2 linked regions of the Niabella beijingensis genome follow. The protein of the gene in region 2 interacts with the protein of the main gene of each other region in a pairwise test. Links are inferred from orthologs where the notes say so. Each region holds a gene or a part of one and is shown on either strand. Other genes may lie near its edges.

Region 1 (9,549 bases), 2.0 Mb from region 2 along the record:
GGGGGGATCATAAATATGATCACCAAAAAGCCCCGTTTTAACTTCGGAGGGGAGATCAATATGCGCGTAGGCAGCTATGATCTTTATAAGCCGGCTGTAGATATCTATGGCCCCATCAGCAAATCGATTGCCTACCGGCTGAACGGCACTTATGAAAAGGCAAACAGCTATCGCGACAATGTACATTCCGAACGCTTTTATGTCAATCCTTCCCTCCTGTTCAAGCTAAGTGAAAAAACAAAACTGCTGGTACAGGGTGATTATCTCCAGCATGAGTTTACACCGGACTTTGGTATCGGTACGATGAATGCAGATAGCTCCAAGCCGGCGGCTACGGGCGGCAAAAGAGTAACGCCGGTATCGAGAAATACCTTTTTCGGGGCACCCTGGCAGTATGCAAAAACAAAACAGGCAACAGTTTCCGTAGAGCTGAATCATCAATTCAACGATCGCTGGGCACTGAATGCATTAGGAGGTTATCAAAATTATGAAAGGGACTACTTTTCTACAGAACGTATACAGGCCGATATAAGCGGCAAATGGAAAAGACCGCTGGGTAAAACCAATAATCAGGAAGACTATGTTACCGGGCAGTTGAATTTGAATGGCGATGTAAAAACCGGTGCGATTGGTCATAAACTATTGATCGGTGCCGATGTTGAGAAAGTAACCAGCACAGCACTCGCATCCAATATTGCTACGGTAGTCCCCAAAGGCATCTATGATTCCATTAACCTGTTAGATCCTGCAATGTATATACCCAGAACGGAAATGCCGCAGGCCGATTGGATCACAAGTACCAAAAACCCTGTAACCCGCTTCGGCGCTTATGTTCAGGATCTGGTAACCTTGTCTGCCAAGTTCAAGTTGCTGGCAGGTCTGCGTTGGTCGTTCCAGCAGGCGGACCGTTCCAAGACCACAACACTTGCCACCAACGCGGTAACGGAGGGTGCACTGTTGCAGATCGACAAGGCTTTTTCACCGAGGCTCGGATTAGTGTATCAACCGACCAATCATACCACTGCTTTTGCCAGTTATTCCAATTCTTTCTCTCCTAACTCCGGGCAGGATATAGACAGCAATACCCTAAAACCATCCATCATCGATCAATTTGAAATAGGCATTAAAAATGACTTCTTTGACGGATTATTAAGTGCCAATCTTACCCTCTACAGGATCATTAATAATAATCTTTCTCAGCCGGTGCAGTTTTTAAAGAATGGGGATCCTGTTATCGGAACAACAACACTGCGGGAACTTACCGGGCAAACCACCAGTGATGGTATTGAAATAGACCTGAAAAGCCAGCCGGTCAGAGGATGGGATATCCTGGCGGGATATAGTTACAATAATATGCGTTATACCAAAACATCCGGCAAAGTTGGAAGCTATATAGAAGATGAGCGGCTGGTAAACAGCCCGGCGCATACGGCAAATGCTACGACGTTCTATACTTTTCAAAAAGGAAGCGTGAAGGGATTAAAACTGGGCGCTGGTGTTTATTATGTTGGGGAACGCAATGCAGGCTGGAATACCCAATATGCATTGGATGACAAAACAAAGGAGGTTTATCTGAATGACCGTCTGTTTAAAGTAAAAGGTTTTGCAACAGTTGACGTTTCTGCCGGCTACACTTACAGGAAATGGTCGCTGCTGGCAAAACTGGCCAATGTCACCAATACCTTTAACTACTACGTTCACGAAAATTACAGCATCAATCCCATCCCCTCGCGGAACTTTGTACTGACCGCAGCATTTAAATTCTGACCGGTTTTTTGAAAAAGAAAAACGAGAATTGAGTGTTGAGAATTGAGATATGAGTTGTGAGGTCCTGTAAGCACGGGAAGTGGGGTCTCTGCATTTAGATTCCTCCAACATTCCGCATCTCAAGTCTCATGTCTCAAATCTCAAATCCCATATCTCAAGCCTGAACCCTGACATCTCATTTTTCTCCGCTCACGGTTCCGCCCATTTCTGTAAACACCCGCTTTATTGTTTCATAATTCCCCGCATCGATCGGCAATGTGGCATTTTCAATAATAGATGCCCGAAAGCCCAGCTCCAGTGCGTCATTGGCTGTAAAATATACACAGAAATCAGCGGCCAGTCCGCACACATGCACCTCATCCACGCCCCGTTCTTTCAGGTAACCAGCAAGCCCCGTGGACTTCCGGTGGTCGTTATCATAAAAACCACTGTAACTGTCGATCTCCGCGTGCATGCCCTTTCTGAAAACCGCTTCAATCCTGCGCTGGTCCAGCAGCTCGTGCAGCATTGCTCCCGGTGTTTCCTGCACACAATGATCCGGCCAGAGGGTCTGTTTCCCGCTGCCCCAGGGGATCACATCGAACGGTTGCTTTCCCTCATGCTGTGAAGCAAAGCTTTTATGCCCCACCGGGTGCCAGTCCTGGGTAGCCACCACCAGCTCATATCCCTGCTGCAACCGGTTGATAACAGGAAGCAGCCGGTCCCCGCCTTTAACCGCCAGCGCCCCTCCGGGCAGGAAATCATACTGCATGTCTACAATGATCAGGCATTTCATAATGCGTTATTTTAGAAGGAAAGATAGGATATAGGTGTGAGAATCGAGGGACCAGAATTGAGCGGCCGGCTTTCAGCCCTCAGCTTTCAGCAACCAGCCGGCCGCAACGGAAAATCCGGGATCGGGGATCCTGCATCCGGCGTTAAACGTAACCTGCTTTGCACCTGGAACTTGAAACGTCAAACCTGAAACTTTACATTTCACATCGCAACAACCCAGTTCCCACTGATTCCTTCCGAACCTGGGTGCTCAATGCCGGATTCTGGATACTCAATTCTGTAATCTGAATTCTAAAACTCTCAACCGTTCGTTACCATATCCTAAATTTTTCCCCATAGTGTTTCCTGTACGCAAACGATTCGTTAACTTGCAGCCACTTAAATCAAATTTTAAAAAATTTTTCAATTTTTTCCAATGAGTTACATTTCAGAGATCTTTGCAAGGCAAATCTTAGACAGTCGCGGTAATCCTACCATCGAGGTGGATGTTCTTACAGACGAAGGTGCCCTGGGTCGCGCCGCTGTTCCGAGTGGAGCCAGCACCGGGATCCATGAAGCCGTGGAATTACGCGATGGCGACAAGAAAAAATACCTGGGAAAAGGGACCTTGAAAGCCGTTAAAAACGTTAATAATACCATCGCGCCTGCATTGCTGGGTTATGATGTTGCGGATCAGACCGGCATCGATCAGCTGATGATTGAGCTGGATGGTACTCCAAATAAAGGAAAATTAGGTGCCAATGCCCTGCTGGCAGTAAGTATGGCGGCTGCAAAAGCAGCGGCTGAAGAGGCAGGTTTGCCCCTGTACCGCTATGTGGGCGGCACCAATGCCAAAACTCTTCCCATCCCGATGATGAACATCCTCAACGGTGGTGCGCATGCTGATAACAAGATCGATTTCCAGGAATTTATGGTAATGCCCATCGGTGCTTCTACCTTCAGTGAAGGACTGCGCTGGGGTGTTGAGATTTTCCATGCCCTGAAATCCGTTCTGAAGAAAAAAGGCTTTAGCACCAACGTGGGTGATGAAGGCGGTTTTGCCCCTAATATCCAAAGCAATGAAGAAGCCATCGAAACCGTGCTGGCGGCTATCGATGCTGCTGGCTACAAAGCCGGTTCACAGATCGTAATCGCCATGGATGCTGCCAACAGCGAGCTTTGGGATGCCAAAAAGAAAAAATACGTATTCCATAAAAGCAGCGGCAAAGCTGTAAGCAGCGATGAGCTGGTAAAATTCTGGGAAAGCTGGGTAAAACAATATCCCATTGCGAGCATAGAAGACGGTATGGCTGAAGACGATTGGAAAGGATGGGCTTCACTGACCCAGGCAGTAGGCGATAAATGCCAGCTGGTGGGTGATGACCTGTTTGTTACCAATGTAACGCGCCTGCAGCAGGGTATCGACAAAAGCATTGCCAACGGACTGCTGGTTAAGGTAAACCAGATCGGTACCATCACAGAAACCATCAATGCCGTAACCCTGGCCCAGCACAACGGGTACAATACCATTATGAGCCACAGAAGCGGTGAAACGGAAGATACCACCATCGCCGACCTGGCTGTAGCCCTGAACTGCGGACAGATCAAGACCGGTTCTGCAAGCCGTACCGACCGGATCGCCAAATACAACCAGCTGATCCGCATCGAAGAACAACTGGGTGAAAGCGCGGTTTATCCGAAAGGAACCATTAAATTTGGTAAAAAATAATCCGGCAGGAATTGGGCAACCCGGGCAAAATCCGGGCTGCAATAAGTAAAATGTAGACCGATGGAAGAATTTGTTGACTTTGTCCCCGAAAAAGAGCCTGCCCAGGAGGCAGCTCCCAGGAGACCGCGTAAGGCGCTGAGCAGGATTTCGCGGTTCCTGACCAATAAGTTTTTTCTGGCCACCATTGGTTTTTTAGCCATCATGCTGTTTCTCGATAAGAACGACCTGTTCTCTATTATGGAACGCCGCAAGGAGCTGAACGACCTGGAACTGAGCAAAGACCACTACAATAAGGAGCTGATCGAATTGCACCGGATCAAAAATGATCTGGAAACCGATCCGGCCACTATTGAAAAACTGGCGAGGGAAAAATACCTGATGAAACGGGATAATGAAGACATTTTTCTGACGGAGGATAACAATACCAAATTAAAACAGGCAGAATAGCCCGTTTTGAACACACTGAAAGCCCGGTACTACCGGGCTTTTTAATTGAACAAAACCGTTCAAATGCTGTTTAAGCCTTAAATCATTTAAAGAAATCATGGAGCGACAGCGCATTCTTTTAGCCGAAGACGACATCACAATCGCCGACCTGGTAAAACGCACCCTGGAGGAGGAAGAATATGAAGTGACCCTCGCTCCCGATGGCGCCACCGCCTGGGATTACCTGGAACGCTTTGATTATGCTGCGGCCGTACTGGACATCATGTTACCCCATATCAACGGACTTGAGCTCTGCAAACGGACCCGCACCGCCGGTAAACCGGTCCCTATCTTATTACTCACCGCACTGGGCACGACGGACAATATTGTAATGGGACTGGATATGGGCGCTGATGATTATCTTACCAAACCTTTTAAAATAGCAGAGCTGCTGGCCCGGCTGCGCTCTCTTACCCGCCGGAATGCCGGCCAGCTACCGGTAGCAGCGCCCAAACAGGAGGCCATGCCCGAAAACCTGCTCACACAATATTCGGTAGTGCTGAATATGGATGAGAAAACCGTACAACGCGAAGGCGTGGCCATAGAACTGACTGCAACGGAATTTCGTCTGCTGGAATATTTTCTGAAAAATCCACGAAGAGTGCTGTCCCGTATGGATATACTGGAGCAGGTATGGGGCTATGATTTTGCCATGAACACCAAAGTGGTGGATGTGTATGTGAACTACCTTAGAAAAAAACTGGATACTCCCTTTGAGCAAAAACTCATTCATACCATCATTGGTATGGGTTATATATTTAAAGAACAGTAACAGTTGCAGATACAGACAAAAATAACACTGATCTTTACGGCGCTTTGCATAAGTTTTCTGATCCTGCAAAGCTTCGGCATCTACTATTTTACCTATAAGCACGCTTCAAAGGATTTTAGTACCCGCCTGAAACTGCGCGCAGAAGTAATGGCCAAGGCGTATGCGGACGACAGGGCGGTAAACGGCAACGCCTACCAGGAGCTGAAGGACCAGCACCTCGAAAAACTGACCGATGAAACCGAATACATTATCAACATCGATACCCTTAACCGCCTGGACAATACCCCCTTTTATGAAACCATGGACCGGCAGTTCATCCAGAGCATCCTGAAAAAAGGCAGCGCCTATCACCGGGACAAATTTGATTTTTATTATGGCTTTACTTACCCTTACCGGAACAGCAGCTATGTGGCCATTGCCAAAGCCCGCAATACGGATGTGGAAGAGTTTGTAAAAGACCTGCGCAATATATTGATCATAACTTCGATCGTCGGTCTGGCGCTCATCTTTACAACGGGCTTTCTTTTTTCCCGGCAGATACTGGGGCCTTTACGCATTATGCAGAAACACCTCACGCAGATCGGAGGTACTTCCCTGCACCAGCGGCTGAACATTAAGAACCGGAAGGATGAGATCGCGGAACTGGGCAACAGCTTTAATGAATTACTCAGCCGGCTGGAGACCGCATTTGAAAGTCAGAACAATTTTGTAAGCAATGCTTCGCATGAATTAAACACGCCGCTGACGACCATCATCGGCGAAACCGAATACGCGCTGATCAAAGAGCGCTCCATTCAGCAATACCAGCAATCCCTGTACAATATTCTCACGCAGGCGGAAAAGTTAAAAGCCATTACACACGGGCTTGTAGAACTGGCCCGCAGCGGTTTTACCGGCAACTTTTCCATGCTTTCCGTAAATATGCATGAGGTCATTCATAATGCCATTACCAATGCACATGATGTATACCAGGATTGTGATATCCGCGTAGACCTGAGCCTGTTGCCCAAAAAAGATCAGCCGCTGATGGTAAAAGGCAATGAACAATTGCTGGAACTCGCCATCTCCAATGTACTGATGAACGCCTGCAAATATTCCGACTGTAAGCCCGTATTGCTGGCCCTGGCGCTTTCTGAAAAACACATTATCACCGTTATCACCGATCAGGGTATCGGTATCCCGGAGGAAGAGATCAAAAACATCTTCAACCCTTTCTTCCGTGCCTCCAACACCAAAGGCATTATCGGCTATGGTATTGGCCTGCCTCTTTCCCAGAACATACTGAGACTTCACAAAGGCAATATACAGTTCCACTCCGAAGTAGGCGTAGGTACTGAAGTAACCATACGCCTCCCCCTGGAATGATTTTTCTTACCGGATTCTTACCTGTTTTTTATACCGCTGTAACCGCTTCCTTACCCCCTTCTAATAAAGGAAGTGCAGCTTTGTAAAAAAACAGTAAATAATGAAAACAATACTCGTTCCCACAGATCTTTCTACCGAATCCATCAGCATCGTGCATAAGGCATTGCAACACAGCCGGGAGCATAAGGTTGAGATCATTCTCCTTCATCTGGTGCAACCCGTTCATGATATTGGCGATCTGCTGCGGTCTTCCAAACGCAGATTCTACAGCCAGCTTCCCCAGGCTTTTTGCGAGGCCGTTCAGGTGCTGAAAAAATGTTATTTGGAGCAGGCGCATATCCGCTTCGAGATCTGCTATTGCAATACCGGCAGGGTATTCCGGCATATACTGGAATCCAACCATATCACAGAGATCTATTTGCTGAACGGGTACAGCTATCAGACACCGTTTAAAGAATCGATCCGGATGGATCAATACATTGCAGCCAGCAGGCTGCCGGTCTTCAAGATCGACCGTTACAAGCAATTGCACGTGTCTAAAGACATCAACCTGTTGTCGAACCTGCTGCTGATGCCCGAGTTCAGAAAAGACAGGCAATACGCCAAGGAAGAAACCGTATCCTAGCCGTTTATCCGTATTCTAAACGATCCCAAAACCTGTAGCATTATGTTATTAAAAAAGCACATCCCCTTCAGATATATTTTCGGAAAGATCCGGTATGAGATCATTGGTGTTTCCATTTACACCATCATTGTGGCATCGTTGTATGGTTTTTATAACCTGTCGCACCTTACCATTCCGCTTACGGTGCCCACGATCATGATCACCGTTACCTCCCTGCTGCTGGCATTCAAAAGCAACCAGGCCTATGAGCGCTGGTGGGAGGCCCGCACTATCTGGGGCGCCATTGTAAATGACAGTCGCACCATGGCCCGGCAGATCAGCAACTACGTACAGGATTCCATACCGGGTGATGAGGCCTATTTCTTTAAGCAAACCTTTATCAAGCGGCAGATCGCGTGGTGTATCAGTCTCAGCAATACCCTGCGGGGAAAAGATCCGTTAAAAGGTGCAGAAAAATACATTGTGCGTAAGGATGCCCAGCATCTGAAAAATTTCAATAACATCCCGATGGGCATCCTGCAATTGCATGCCCATTCCCTTCAGGAAGCCTACCGTAAAGGGTGGATCAATACCTACCAGCAGATGGAGATGGATGGTACCCTTACCCGTTTCAGTAATGAGATGGGTGGCTGTGAGCGGATCAAGAAAACCGTGTTCCCGGTCACGTACAGTTTTTATATTCATATATCCCTCATGTTCATCTTTGCATTGATGCCCTTTGCGTTGCTGGATATCTTCGGCTGGCTTACCATTCCGATGGTGATCGCACTGGCAGCCGTATATTTTCTCATCGAAAAAATGGCGGTGCATCTTCAGGATCCGTTTGAGAACAAACCCACGGATACCCCGATGTCCAGTATCTGCTTTACCATCGAAAGGGATCTGAAACAGATCATGTTTGAGCCGCACCACCAGGATACCAATGGCACAGCCGGCATGGTTTACGAACACCGATACTACGTATTGTAAGCTGCCTGTAATGTGGAAGGATCTGTATGAAGTGAGGAGACAGGCAGCTTATAACATACTGTTAAACCGGCATTGCGCCGGTTTTTTTTATGCCGGTACCAGGGCGGAAAATCTGTTACACTCCTTTTTATTGCAAAAAATTTTGTAACGGATCACATTACAGGCGGCTGTGTTGTAAAAACGGAGGCGGATGACAGGATTTCCCTGATAGAAAAACCTCGTTAAGCAGCAGAGAATCGGCAGCAACAACAATTTTAAAAAGTTGCGTACATTTAAGCTCCGGCAATGCCGCAAACATGTATTATGGACATCGGCAGTACAGCAAATTCACCCGAGTGGGGCAAATACCTTCCTCTTTTTAAACGCCTGGAGCTCCCTGCCAGAAAAATACTGCTGCGGGAAGGACAGGTGTCAAAGACAGCTTATTTTATTGAAAAGGGCTGCCTGCGGATCTGGTTCAACAATAACGGCAAAGACATCACGTTCCAGTTTTTCTTTGAAGGCGAGGGCGTTTCATCTGTTGAGAGCTTCCGCACCAATCAGCCCAGCCTCTTCAATCTTGAAAGCATTGAACCCTGCATTGTGCACCATATTTCCCGGGAAGATTTTCAATCCATCCTGGACCAGTCCCCTGTCATAAAAAAAGAGATTGAAGATCACATGGTACAGCGGCTGATCTTTTATCAAAAGCTCTTCCTCTCCCGTATTAAGAACAGTCCGCAGGAGCGCTATAAAGAACTGTTGGAACAGCGCCCGGATATATTACAGCGGATCCCACAACACTACATTGCTTCCTACCTGGGTATTACACCTGTTTCCCTCAGCCGCATCCGCAACCGGCGTTGATTTCTTTACAATTGTTATCGTTTGATCCTTCCCCGGCATCTCATCTTTGTGGGGCAATAAACAAGTATAACATGAAAGTAGTTATCGTTTTCAATCACCCTTATGAAGGCAGCTATTGCACCGCCATTTTAACTGCTGTAATGGCCGGACTTAAAACAGCACAACATGAAGTGGACCTCATACACCTGGATAAGGAAGGCTTTAACCCGGTAATGACAACCGCTGATCTGTTAGCTT
Region 2 (9,595 bases):
GTCTCTTTTTGGTCCTGCCTCTAACTCCTATTTCGGTCCCCTGTACTATATATTCGGTGATCAGATCTACAATCCGATGATGGTGATCCAGGATCAGAATACCGGGTTTACCTGGGAGCGTACAAAAATGCTGGATGTGGCCATTGAAGGAGGCCTGTGGAACGGCATGGTCAATTTCAGTCTGGGCTATTTTAATAAAGTAACCAATGCCATGCTGATGACAAAAAAAGTATCCTCTGTGCATGGTGGTAAGGATTACATTGCCAACATCGGGAAAATGAAGAACTACGGATACGAGTTTGAGCTGGGATTGAATAAAACAACCACCAGCGGATTTACCATATTTGCAAACGGTAATCTTACTTATCTCACCAATAAGATTCTGGATCTTGGAGGTATCGATCTTGCACCCAGCGGCAATACAAAAAATACAGTTGGCTATCCGCTGAACGCCTATTATATTTATGAAAATGCCGGGCTGCTGACAAAATCCGAGTTCCTTGATCCCAACTATACATTGATCACAGGACAGAAATACGGAGATCAGAAGATAAAGGATCAGGATGGTAATGGCATCATCAATGCATCCGACAAAGTAATGCTGAATAAATCCAGCACGCCCAGATGGTTATATGGTCTGAACTTTGATCTCGGATACAAGAACTTCGGTATTGCCGGTATGCTCCAGGGTGCCGCAGATTATTACAAATACCTCGGCGCTAGTGTTGGGTATGGATTTAACAGCGGATACAGTATCACACAATGGACCATCGATCATTCTTACAACCCGATGGCAGATGAGAACAATTACAGCACGCGTTTACCCCGTACTTCTGTTACCAATTCCATCAACTCAACCTACCCGTCCACTATATTCCTGTTTAACTCCTCCTATGTCCGTTTAAAGAACCTGCGGGTTTATTACAACCTGCCGGGCACCGTACTGGAAAAACTGAAACTCAACAATGCCCGTTTTTATGTTTCCGGTCAGAACCTGTTTACCCTGTCAAAAATCCCCAGGGACCTGGGCATTGACCCTGAGGTAAGCAGTGCCACTGCCGGATATCCCCAGGTTAAAATATTCACATTTGGTGTTGATGTTTCTTTCTAAATCCTTCAAATTTTATAACATGAAAAGCAATATATATATACCCATAATTATAGCCTGCATTTCGCTTTCCTCCTGCGTTAAGCTAAAGCGGGACGCCATGGATGCCTACCCGGTTGATAAATATTTCACATCGGAGCAGGCGGCATTGCAAAACCTGGCAGCCATTTATCAGAATACAAAAATGAGCGGCTTCTTCGAAGACGGCAATGCCATTCTGATGGATGATATTACCGACAATGGTTACAACCCGTTCAGCAACCAGTGGCCCAGCTATATAGCGCTGGGATCGGGCACTGCCGCCAAAATAGACGGGCGCTATGTGGATCTGTACCGCACTTATTTTCCGTATACGGGGATCCGTTCCGCTAATTACTTTCTCGAAAATGTGGACAAAGTGCCCATGGATGAAGAAAAGAAAAATATCATGAAAGCAGAAGCCCGTTTCCTCAGGGCCTTCGACTATGCGCGTAAACTGATGTGTTTTGGAGGCGTTCCGCTGGTGACCAAGGTACTGGCCTATGGTGATGAGACAAAAATCGGAAGAAGCACTGAAGAAGAGATCGCAGCTTTTGTTAAAAATGAACTGGCTGAAGTGGCGGACATCCTGCCCCTGAAAAGAGAAGACGAAGAGCTGGGGCGCGCCACAAAAGGTGCCGCTCTTGCATTGAAAGCACGGCTGGAATTGTTCACCAGGGATTATGTCAATGCTGCAAAAGATGCAAAGTCCATCATCGATCTTAATCAATACGAGCTGTTTAATGATTATGAGGGATTATTCTGGGAAAAAAATCAGAAAAATGAGGACCGCAACAACGAAGTCATTCTGGAGGTAAAATACACCCCGCCGACCTGGGGCTCCTGGATCGATGCGCTTTATACAGTAGCGGAAGGCGGATGGAACTCCGTAAACCCCACACAGAGCATGGTAGACGCGTACGAGACCAAGAACGGATCCACGGTAAACCCGGACAAGCCTTATGACAACCGCGACCCCCGTTTTTATGCCACCATCATTTTCCCGGGGCAAACCTGGAACGGCCGGATCTTTAACAGCCTGGAACCCGTGGGACCTGATGAATATTACAATTCTTCCCAGGGGAACCGTTCCCGCACCGGCTATTGTCTCCGTAAGTACTGTGCCCCGGTGGAAAACCTTACAAAACAGTCTCCTGAAGAAGCCCAGGGACTGAACTTTATCGTATTCCGTTACGCAGAAGTGTTACTGACCTATGCGGAAGCCCTGATCGAACAGGGATCCAACCTGGGTGAAGCAGCCAGCGCCATCAACAAAGTACGGGCAAGAGCGGGGATGCCACCGGTAACCAATATGAGCCAGGAAGGCCTCCGCCAGAAGGTACGTAATGAAAGAAGAGTGGAACTGGCTTTTGAAGGATTACGCTGGTATGATATCAAACGCTGGAAGATCGGCGGTCAGGTAATGAACGGGCCCGTTCACGGAGTACGCCCCGGAAAAGTGAATATGACCACCGGAGCTGTTACTTTCTCCAGCGCCAATCACATCACTGTTGGAGATGTTCGCGTTTTCAATGAAGGCCGGGATTATTATTTCCCCATCCCGCAGGAAGACATTGATGCCAGTGAAGCATTGAAAGGTCATCAGAATCCAGGCTGGTAAAAGAAGGCTCTTTATAAACTTCAACGCTCCGGGCATTCAACCCGGAGCTTTTTTATTATACCAACAACCTTACCGGCGCTGTTTTTGTTATACCAGATACAAATCTCCCCATAATGAAGCAACTCATATTCCTGCTCGCTTTCCTGCTCCCATTGTTAACAACAGCACAGAACAAATCGAACGCTCTGGACATCAACCTGGAGAACTATGCCTATCCTTATCCGGTTTCGTTCCTCGAACTGGAAGACCAGCAGCAATCTTTGAAAATGGCCTATATGGATGTAAAACCCGCACAGCATAACGGGAAGAACATCCTGCTGTTGCACGGAAAAAATTTTAACGGTGCTTACTGGCGCACAACGATCCAGGCCCTTACAAAAGCCGGTTACCGCGTCATCGCTCCGGATCAGATCGGTTTTGGCAAATCAGCAAAACCACAACATTATCAATACAGTTTTCATCAGCTGGCGGCCAATACAAAAAAGATACTCGATCATCTTGGGATCCGCACCACGGCAGTGCTGGGGCATTCCATGGGCGGCATGCTGGCCACGCGTTTTGCATTGATGTATCCCGGGGTGACTGAAAAACTGATCCTTGAAAATCCGATCGGACTGGAAGATTACAAAACAATGATCCCTTACCAGACCATTGACAACTGGTACCAGTCAGAACTCAAAGCGGATCAAACATCCATAAAAAATTACCAGCTGAAATTTTATTATGACAATAAATGGAAGCCCGAATACGACGAATGGGTGTACCCGCTGGCAGGTGTTACGCAGAACAAACAGTATCCCCTGGTAGCCTGGAATAATGCACTTACCTACGATATGATCATTACACAACCGGTAGTATACGAATTCGCCAAACTGCAAATGCCGGCGCTTCTTATCATCGGCACCCGCGACAGAACAGCGCTGGGAAAAGCCCTTGCACCCAAAGAGATACAGGAACAAATGGGCCGTTATGATCTGCTGGGTAAGGCAACACAGGCAAAAATTCCCGGATCCAGACTGGTAGAAATCCCGAATATCGGCCACCTGCCGCATATTGAAGCGTTTGACCGATTTATTGCGCCGCTGCTGGATTTTTTAAAACCAGCGCCTTAAAACTTATAGCCCACAGAAAGACCGAACTGCATATTCTTGAGCCGTTCCCCGGTCTCCTTTCCGTCCACCTTGGGTGCAATGTTTAACAACCCCATCTGACCGTTCAGCTGAACAGAGAACTTATTGGAGAACTCATAACCGGCCAGCAATGCAGCTCCCACATCAAAAGGCTTTCCATAAGGGAGCTTCTTCAGGTTGTTGTAATCCAGGTAGCTGCTGTCGGTGGACGAGATATCATTTTTGAATTCAAGACTACCGCTCCGACTGGTAGTGGTATTGCCCATGGCCCCTTTGCCTTTCCACCGCCCCCCGATGCCGTAAGCCAGGTATGGCCCTGCACCCAGTAAAAGACGACCATTACCCAGTTCCGGCTTATAAAGAAAATTGACAGGCAGTTCAAGATAATAAGGATGCTGATTCACTGTTACCGTAAGACCGTCACTTGTTACTTTATACTGATATCCTTTGGTATTGAACAACAGGCCGGGGCTGACCGCGAATTCATCGCCCAGCGGCAGTTCTGCCGTAACCCCTGCATGAAAACCGGTCAGCAGATTGGTAGGCATCTTATTGTCATCAGCATCCCTGACAACCGCGTTTGAAAAGTTTACACCCGCACGTACACCAAACTGAACCTGGCTGAAAGCAGCACTGCAGGCACCCGCCGCAAAAAACAGGAGAACGAATCGTTTTAACATAAGCATTTGTTTTTAATAAGTAATTAGTTACCGGCAAAGGTAGCAACAACAAGCTAGAAAACATCAGGCATTTTTCAGCAGCCGGATGGCTTCAAGAGGATCTGCCGCATTGAAAACGGTGCTGCCTGCTACCAGTACATCGGCACCCGCAGCCACAATTTCGGCCGCGTTGTTCACCGTTACACCACCGTCGATATTGATCACCGCGCTGGAACCTTTCTCCCGGATCAGTTGTTTGATCTCACGGATCTTGTTCAGTGTATTCGGAATAAATGTCTGGCCGCCAAAGCCGGGGTTCACACTCATCACCAGTACGATGTCCACATCCGCAATGATATCGCTCAGCAAACTGGCGGGGTTGTGCGGGTTAATAGCTACCCCTGCTTTTAAGCCCATGGCCTTTATCTGGCGGATATCCTGGTGCAGCAGCGGACAGGTCTCAATATGTATATTGATATGATCGGCACCGGCTTTTTTAAACTGTTCGAAATATCTTGAAGGTTCTTCGATCATCAGGTGCACATCGCAGATTTTAGTGGTCACCTTTTTTACAAACTCAATGACCATCGGACCAAAGCTGATATTGGGTACAAAGCGGCCATCCATCACATCCAGGTGCAGCCATGCTGCTTCGCTCTGATTCACCATTTCCACTTCACGTTGCAACTGAAGAAAATTTGCCGCCAGCAAAGAAGGAGCAATAATCGCCATATTTTTTTGTGGCAATGTACAGCTATTTATTAAATAATGATCCATAGTAGGGTCCCCCGTATGGGCCAACCTGTTCCCCTCCGTTTTTAAAACCCGGCACAATTATCGTTGCTTTAACAAAATACACATCCTGTGCATAAAATAAATTCGCAATTTTAAAGGGTGTTGTATAAATTTGAGAAGAAGGATTTTTAATTAAAACAAGAAAAACATTGACAGAAGCAATTATTAACCTGGAGACAGTCAACCCCATTGATTTTTTTGGGGTTAACAACGGTAAACTGGATCTGCTGAAGAAGAAATTCCCGCTACTAAAAATACTTTCCCGCGGCACACAGTTGAAACTAAGCGGCGCTCCCGAACAGATAGCAGAAGCAAAAGAGAAAATAAACCTGATCGTGTCTTACATTGAACGGAACGGCCACCTGAGCGAAAATTATTTCGACCAGATACTGGGCGGCGACGACCTGGAAACCATCGATCATTTCCAGGAGCGCAACCCCAATGAAGTGCTGGTATTCGGACCCAATGGCAAGTCGGTTCGTGCACGTACCGCCAATCAGAAAAAGCTCGTCCAGGAAGCAGAAAAGAATGACATCCTTTTTGCCATCGGACCGGCAGGTACCGGTAAAACCTATACTGCCGTGGCGCTGGCTGTAAGAGCCTTAAAGAACAAACAGGTAAAGAAGATCATCCTGACCCGCCCGGCAGTAGAGGCAGGCGAAAGCCTCGGTTTTTTGCCGGGAGATCTGAAGGAGAAGATCGACCCGTATCTGCGCCCGTTGTATGACGCGCTGGATGACATGATTCCGGCAGACAAGCTGGGGTATTACATGACCACCCGCACCATCGAAATAGCGCCCCTGGCCTATATGCGCGGACGAACCCTGGACAATGCTTTCATCATCCTTGATGAAGCGCAGAACGCCACCGATCTTCAGCTGAAGATGTTCCTGACGCGTATCGGTGCCAATGCCAAAGCCATCATCACCGGTGATATGACGCAGGTGGACCTTCCGCGTAATCAGAAAAGCGGGTTGCAGACTGCCGTGCGCATTCTGCGCAATATTCCCGGTATCAGTCATATTGAACTGGATGAGGAAGATGTGGTACGCCACCGCCTAGTGAAAGCCATCATCAAGGCATACCATAAAGAACATGAAGACCAGGAACAACGGACTCCAAGGGAATTTCCAAAAAAATAGGGTAAAATATATTCCATTTTACCTTTAAAGGGCGGCCCCCGGGCCCCCTTTTTTATTCAACCACCAGGGCCGGAACCAATCCCATGTATAAAGATCTTGTAAAAAATCCCGAAAACGCAAAATAAGGCGGAGAGAGCATAAAGTTGTTTATATTGCAGGAATGAAAAGAATTTACTTATACTTTTTATCCCTGCTCTTTTTGCTGCCGGCCTGTTTGCCGGATAAGTCGGACAAGGACGAGCCGGGTGATTCCGATATTGACGCCGCACGCAATTTCATTCAGGCGGCACTGAAAGGAAACTTTAAAAGCGCCGCCAATTATATGCTGCACGATTCCGCAAACGATGAACGGCTGGACGCTGTGGCGCGCATATCCCGCACCCCGGATGAGAAACAGGGTTTCTGGGATGCGACCATTAACATTCACCAACGCAAGCTTTTAAATGACTCTGCAAGTATCATTGTTTATTCCAACTCCTATTATAAAGACAAAAAGGACACGCTGAAAGTAGTGAAGAAGGACGGGGCCTGGCTGGTTGATTTCAAATACCTGTTTGACCCCAATAAACAGATCCCGGCCAATTAATCTTGACTGATAAACATTCCGATCAAAAAACTTGTTATTTTTGATTGACGATAAGGAGTGAACAGGAATGATCCCTTACTAAAAATTTATGAATACGATGGCAACAATCACACACCCATGGCACGGCGTTAGTTATGGAGCAGGCGCACCGGAAATTGTAAATACGATCATAGAAATACCGGAAGGATCAAGAGCCAAATATGAAATCGACAAGGAGACGGGGTTGTTAAAACTGGACCGGGTCATCTATTCCTCTTTCCACTATCCTGTTAACTATGGATTTATTCCGAAAACGCTGGGGCAGGACCATGACCCGCTGGATATCCTGGTGCTTTGCTCGCAGACGATCCGTTCCTTTTGCCTGGTAAGAGCTAAAGTCATCGGAAATATGCAGATGATTGACAGCGGTGAACGGGATGACAAGATCATTGCGGTGGCCATTGATGACCCTTCTGTCAACCACTATGAAAATATTGATGAGCTGCCCCATCATTTCCTGCTGGAAATGCGTAACTTTTTTGAGCAATACAAAGTGCTCGAAAGTAAAAAGGTGGAAATAGATACCTTCCAGGATAAAGAAACTGCTTTGTCCATTATCTCCGAAGCCATTGATTATTATAAAAAGAAATTCAAAGAAATGCCCTGACCGCCTGCTTAAATGAGATACCTGCTTTCCTTTATACTTTTTATATGGGTTGGTACTGCTGCCGCACAAGACCAGTTTTTTAAAGTGGTGAAAGACTATTTCCGGGTCGACCCCTTTTCCGGACAGTTCTCTGCTTTTGTAGATGCAGTTAAAACCGATCCTCAACTGAACATCACCGAATCCTCCGATAAATCGGATACCAGTCTTTTTTCTGTGCAGGGCGACTATAAATCATTCAATCCCTTTACCATCCGCGCAAACCGGATCGAAGTATTGCTGGCTGAAAAAAAACGGATGATCCGTACGGCAAAGCCGTTCATGGATACGGTCGTATTGTACCAGATCACCGGTTTTTTTGACAGTACGGCTGAAACGGTCAGGGCCCTGAAACGGGAATACAAAAAGATCAACAAAAAAATCCGCCGGAACCTGTCCGTGCAGGGGGAAGCGCAGTTAAAGAACATAAAGGGTGTAAGGGAGGGTGCGATTACCAATCATGCGATGAGCGCTTCCCTGGCAGCACCTATTTCCGTGGCATGGTATGTAAAGGACGATGGAGAATTGGCGCTGCTGGTGGTGTTGCGTATGAAATATGCCGGCAATCGCGCCATACCCAGCGGCATGCTCTATGATTACTATTACTTTAACCGGTCGATCCTTCAGTCGATCGAATAAGTTGCGGCATCCGTTTGATCAGTTTTAAACGATGGGTGCGTTTTCCGGTTTCACTGCTGATGATCCCCTTTTTATCAATTGTATCGATGCGTACTTTTCCCGAGGAATGAATGATCCGGTCCGGCCCCAGCAGAATGCCCACGTGTACGATCTCCTGCCGGTCGTCAAAAAACGCCAGATCACCCAACGCGGCCTCCTCCAGCTTTTTTACAACACGGCCCTCCTGTGCCTGCTGCCAGGCATCGCGCAGCAACGGGATCCCCGCCATTTTAAAAATCGTTTGTGCAAAACCGCTGCAATCCACGCCCAGTATGGTTTTCCCTCCCCATAAGTAGGGAGCGTTCAACCATTCTTTTCCGTATTTCTCAATTGCGGCCTTTGCGGCAGCCGGATCTGCAACGCTGCCGGCCAGCGTACCTTTATATTCATAGTCCCAATTACCGATGCGTCCCTTTCCCTTCACGGCCTCCCCTATAAAAGATCCCATAGGGATATGCATCGGCAAATCGTTTACCTGTATGGTGTTCAGCAGCTCACCGGCAAGACCGTACGTTGTGGTTTTCGCCGTGTCCTTATCGATCTCATGGATCATATGCTGGGTCACCCATCCTTTATACCCGTCATACAGGCTTTTCACCTTATACCAGCCCTTTTGCTTCACCGAGAGCAGGATCAGTTTTTCTCCAAACAGCAATTGATTCACCATTTCAAACTTATGATGCGGTTTTTTACGAACCGGTGCCGCCGGCACTACCACTATTCCGTATTTCATCTTTTTGATTGTTTTGACGCCTTCTGTAAAGATAAAACTTAACAATGCAACGCCATCAGTATTAAAACACTGTTTTATGGAATCTGTTTAATCTTGCATCTTACAGATAGTTTAAATACCTTTATTTCTGTGAGCAATAGCCGCTATGACCATATCAGTGACCAGGAATTGCTGCAACGACACCTGCAGGAACGCGACAGTTCATGGCTGGGTATATTGCTGGAACGTTATACCCTTCTGCTTTTCGGGGTATGTATGAAGTATCTTAAGGATGAAACCCAGGCGCAGGACGCGGTACAACAGGTTTTTTTAAAAGTGATCCAGGAAGTGCACAAGTACCGGATCGACTATTTCAAGTCGTGGCTGTACACTGTGGCGAAAAATCACTGTCTTTCGGTGTTGCGGGATAAAAAAAGGACTGTTCCGGTGGAACTGACCGAGAA

The links.
Region 1: the proteins of rpe (region 2) and eno interact in binary tests that used the Escherichia coli proteins (3 or more experiments, as listed by UniProt). The link is inferred for Niabella beijingensis from one-to-one orthologs.

Annotation. Positions count from the first base shown.
Region 1 is NZ_JAIQDI010000001.1:1,423,384-1,432,932, forward strand. What follows is about bases 2,165-5,102. They hold eno (phosphopyruvate hydratase), read left to right. Parts: upstream 2,165-2,956; coding sequence 2,957-4,249; downstream 4,250-5,102. Other genes in these bases: pncA (bifunctional nicotinamidase/pyrazinamidase), read right to left, coding at 2,165-2,542; K7B07_RS05955 (FtsB family cell division protein), read left to right, coding at 4,310-4,696; K7B07_RS05960 (response regulator transcription factor), read left to right, coding at 4,794-5,102. Outside these bases: K7B07_RS05940 (TonB-dependent receptor), read left to right, coding at 1-1,767; more of pncA, read right to left, coding at 1,943-2,164; more of K7B07_RS05960, read left to right, coding at 5,103-5,507; K7B07_RS05965 (HAMP domain-containing sensor histidine kinase), read left to right, coding at 5,511-6,872; K7B07_RS05970 (universal stress protein), read left to right, coding at 6,973-7,497; K7B07_RS05975 (bestrophin family protein), read left to right, coding at 7,540-8,466; K7B07_RS05980 (Crp/Fnr family transcriptional regulator), read left to right, coding at 8,752-9,312; K7B07_RS05985 (NAD(P)H-dependent oxidoreductase), read left to right, coding at 9,384-9,549. UniProt on the Escherichia coli protein: Catalyzes the reversible conversion of 2-phosphoglycerate (2-PG) into phosphoenolpyruvate (PEP). It is essential for the degradation of carbohydrates via glycolysis.
Region 2 is NZ_JAIQDI010000001.1:3,409,796-3,419,390, reverse strand. What follows is about bases 3,445-6,428. They hold rpe (ribulose-phosphate 3-epimerase), read right to left. Parts: upstream 5,269-6,428; coding sequence 4,621-5,268; downstream 3,445-4,620. Other genes in these bases: K7B07_RS14345 (PhoH family protein), read left to right, coding at 5,481-6,428; K7B07_RS14355 (porin family protein), read right to left, coding at 3,856-4,557; K7B07_RS14360 (alpha/beta fold hydrolase), read left to right, coding at 3,445-3,859. Outside these bases: K7B07_RS14370 (SusC/RagA family TonB-linked outer membrane protein), read left to right, coding at 1-1,111; K7B07_RS14365 (RagB/SusD family nutrient uptake outer membrane protein), read left to right, coding at 1,131-2,747; more of K7B07_RS14360, read left to right, coding at 2,861-3,444; more of K7B07_RS14345, read left to right, coding at 6,429-6,473; K7B07_RS14340 (nuclear transport factor 2 family protein), read left to right, coding at 6,634-7,059; K7B07_RS14335 (inorganic diphosphatase), read left to right, coding at 7,157-7,705; K7B07_RS14330 (hypothetical protein), read left to right, coding at 7,718-8,380; K7B07_RS14325 (C40 family peptidase), read right to left, coding at 8,349-9,152; K7B07_RS14320 (RNA polymerase sigma factor), read left to right, coding at 9,282-9,595. UniProt on the Escherichia coli protein: Catalyzes the reversible epimerization of D-ribulose 5-phosphate to D-xylulose 5-phosphate.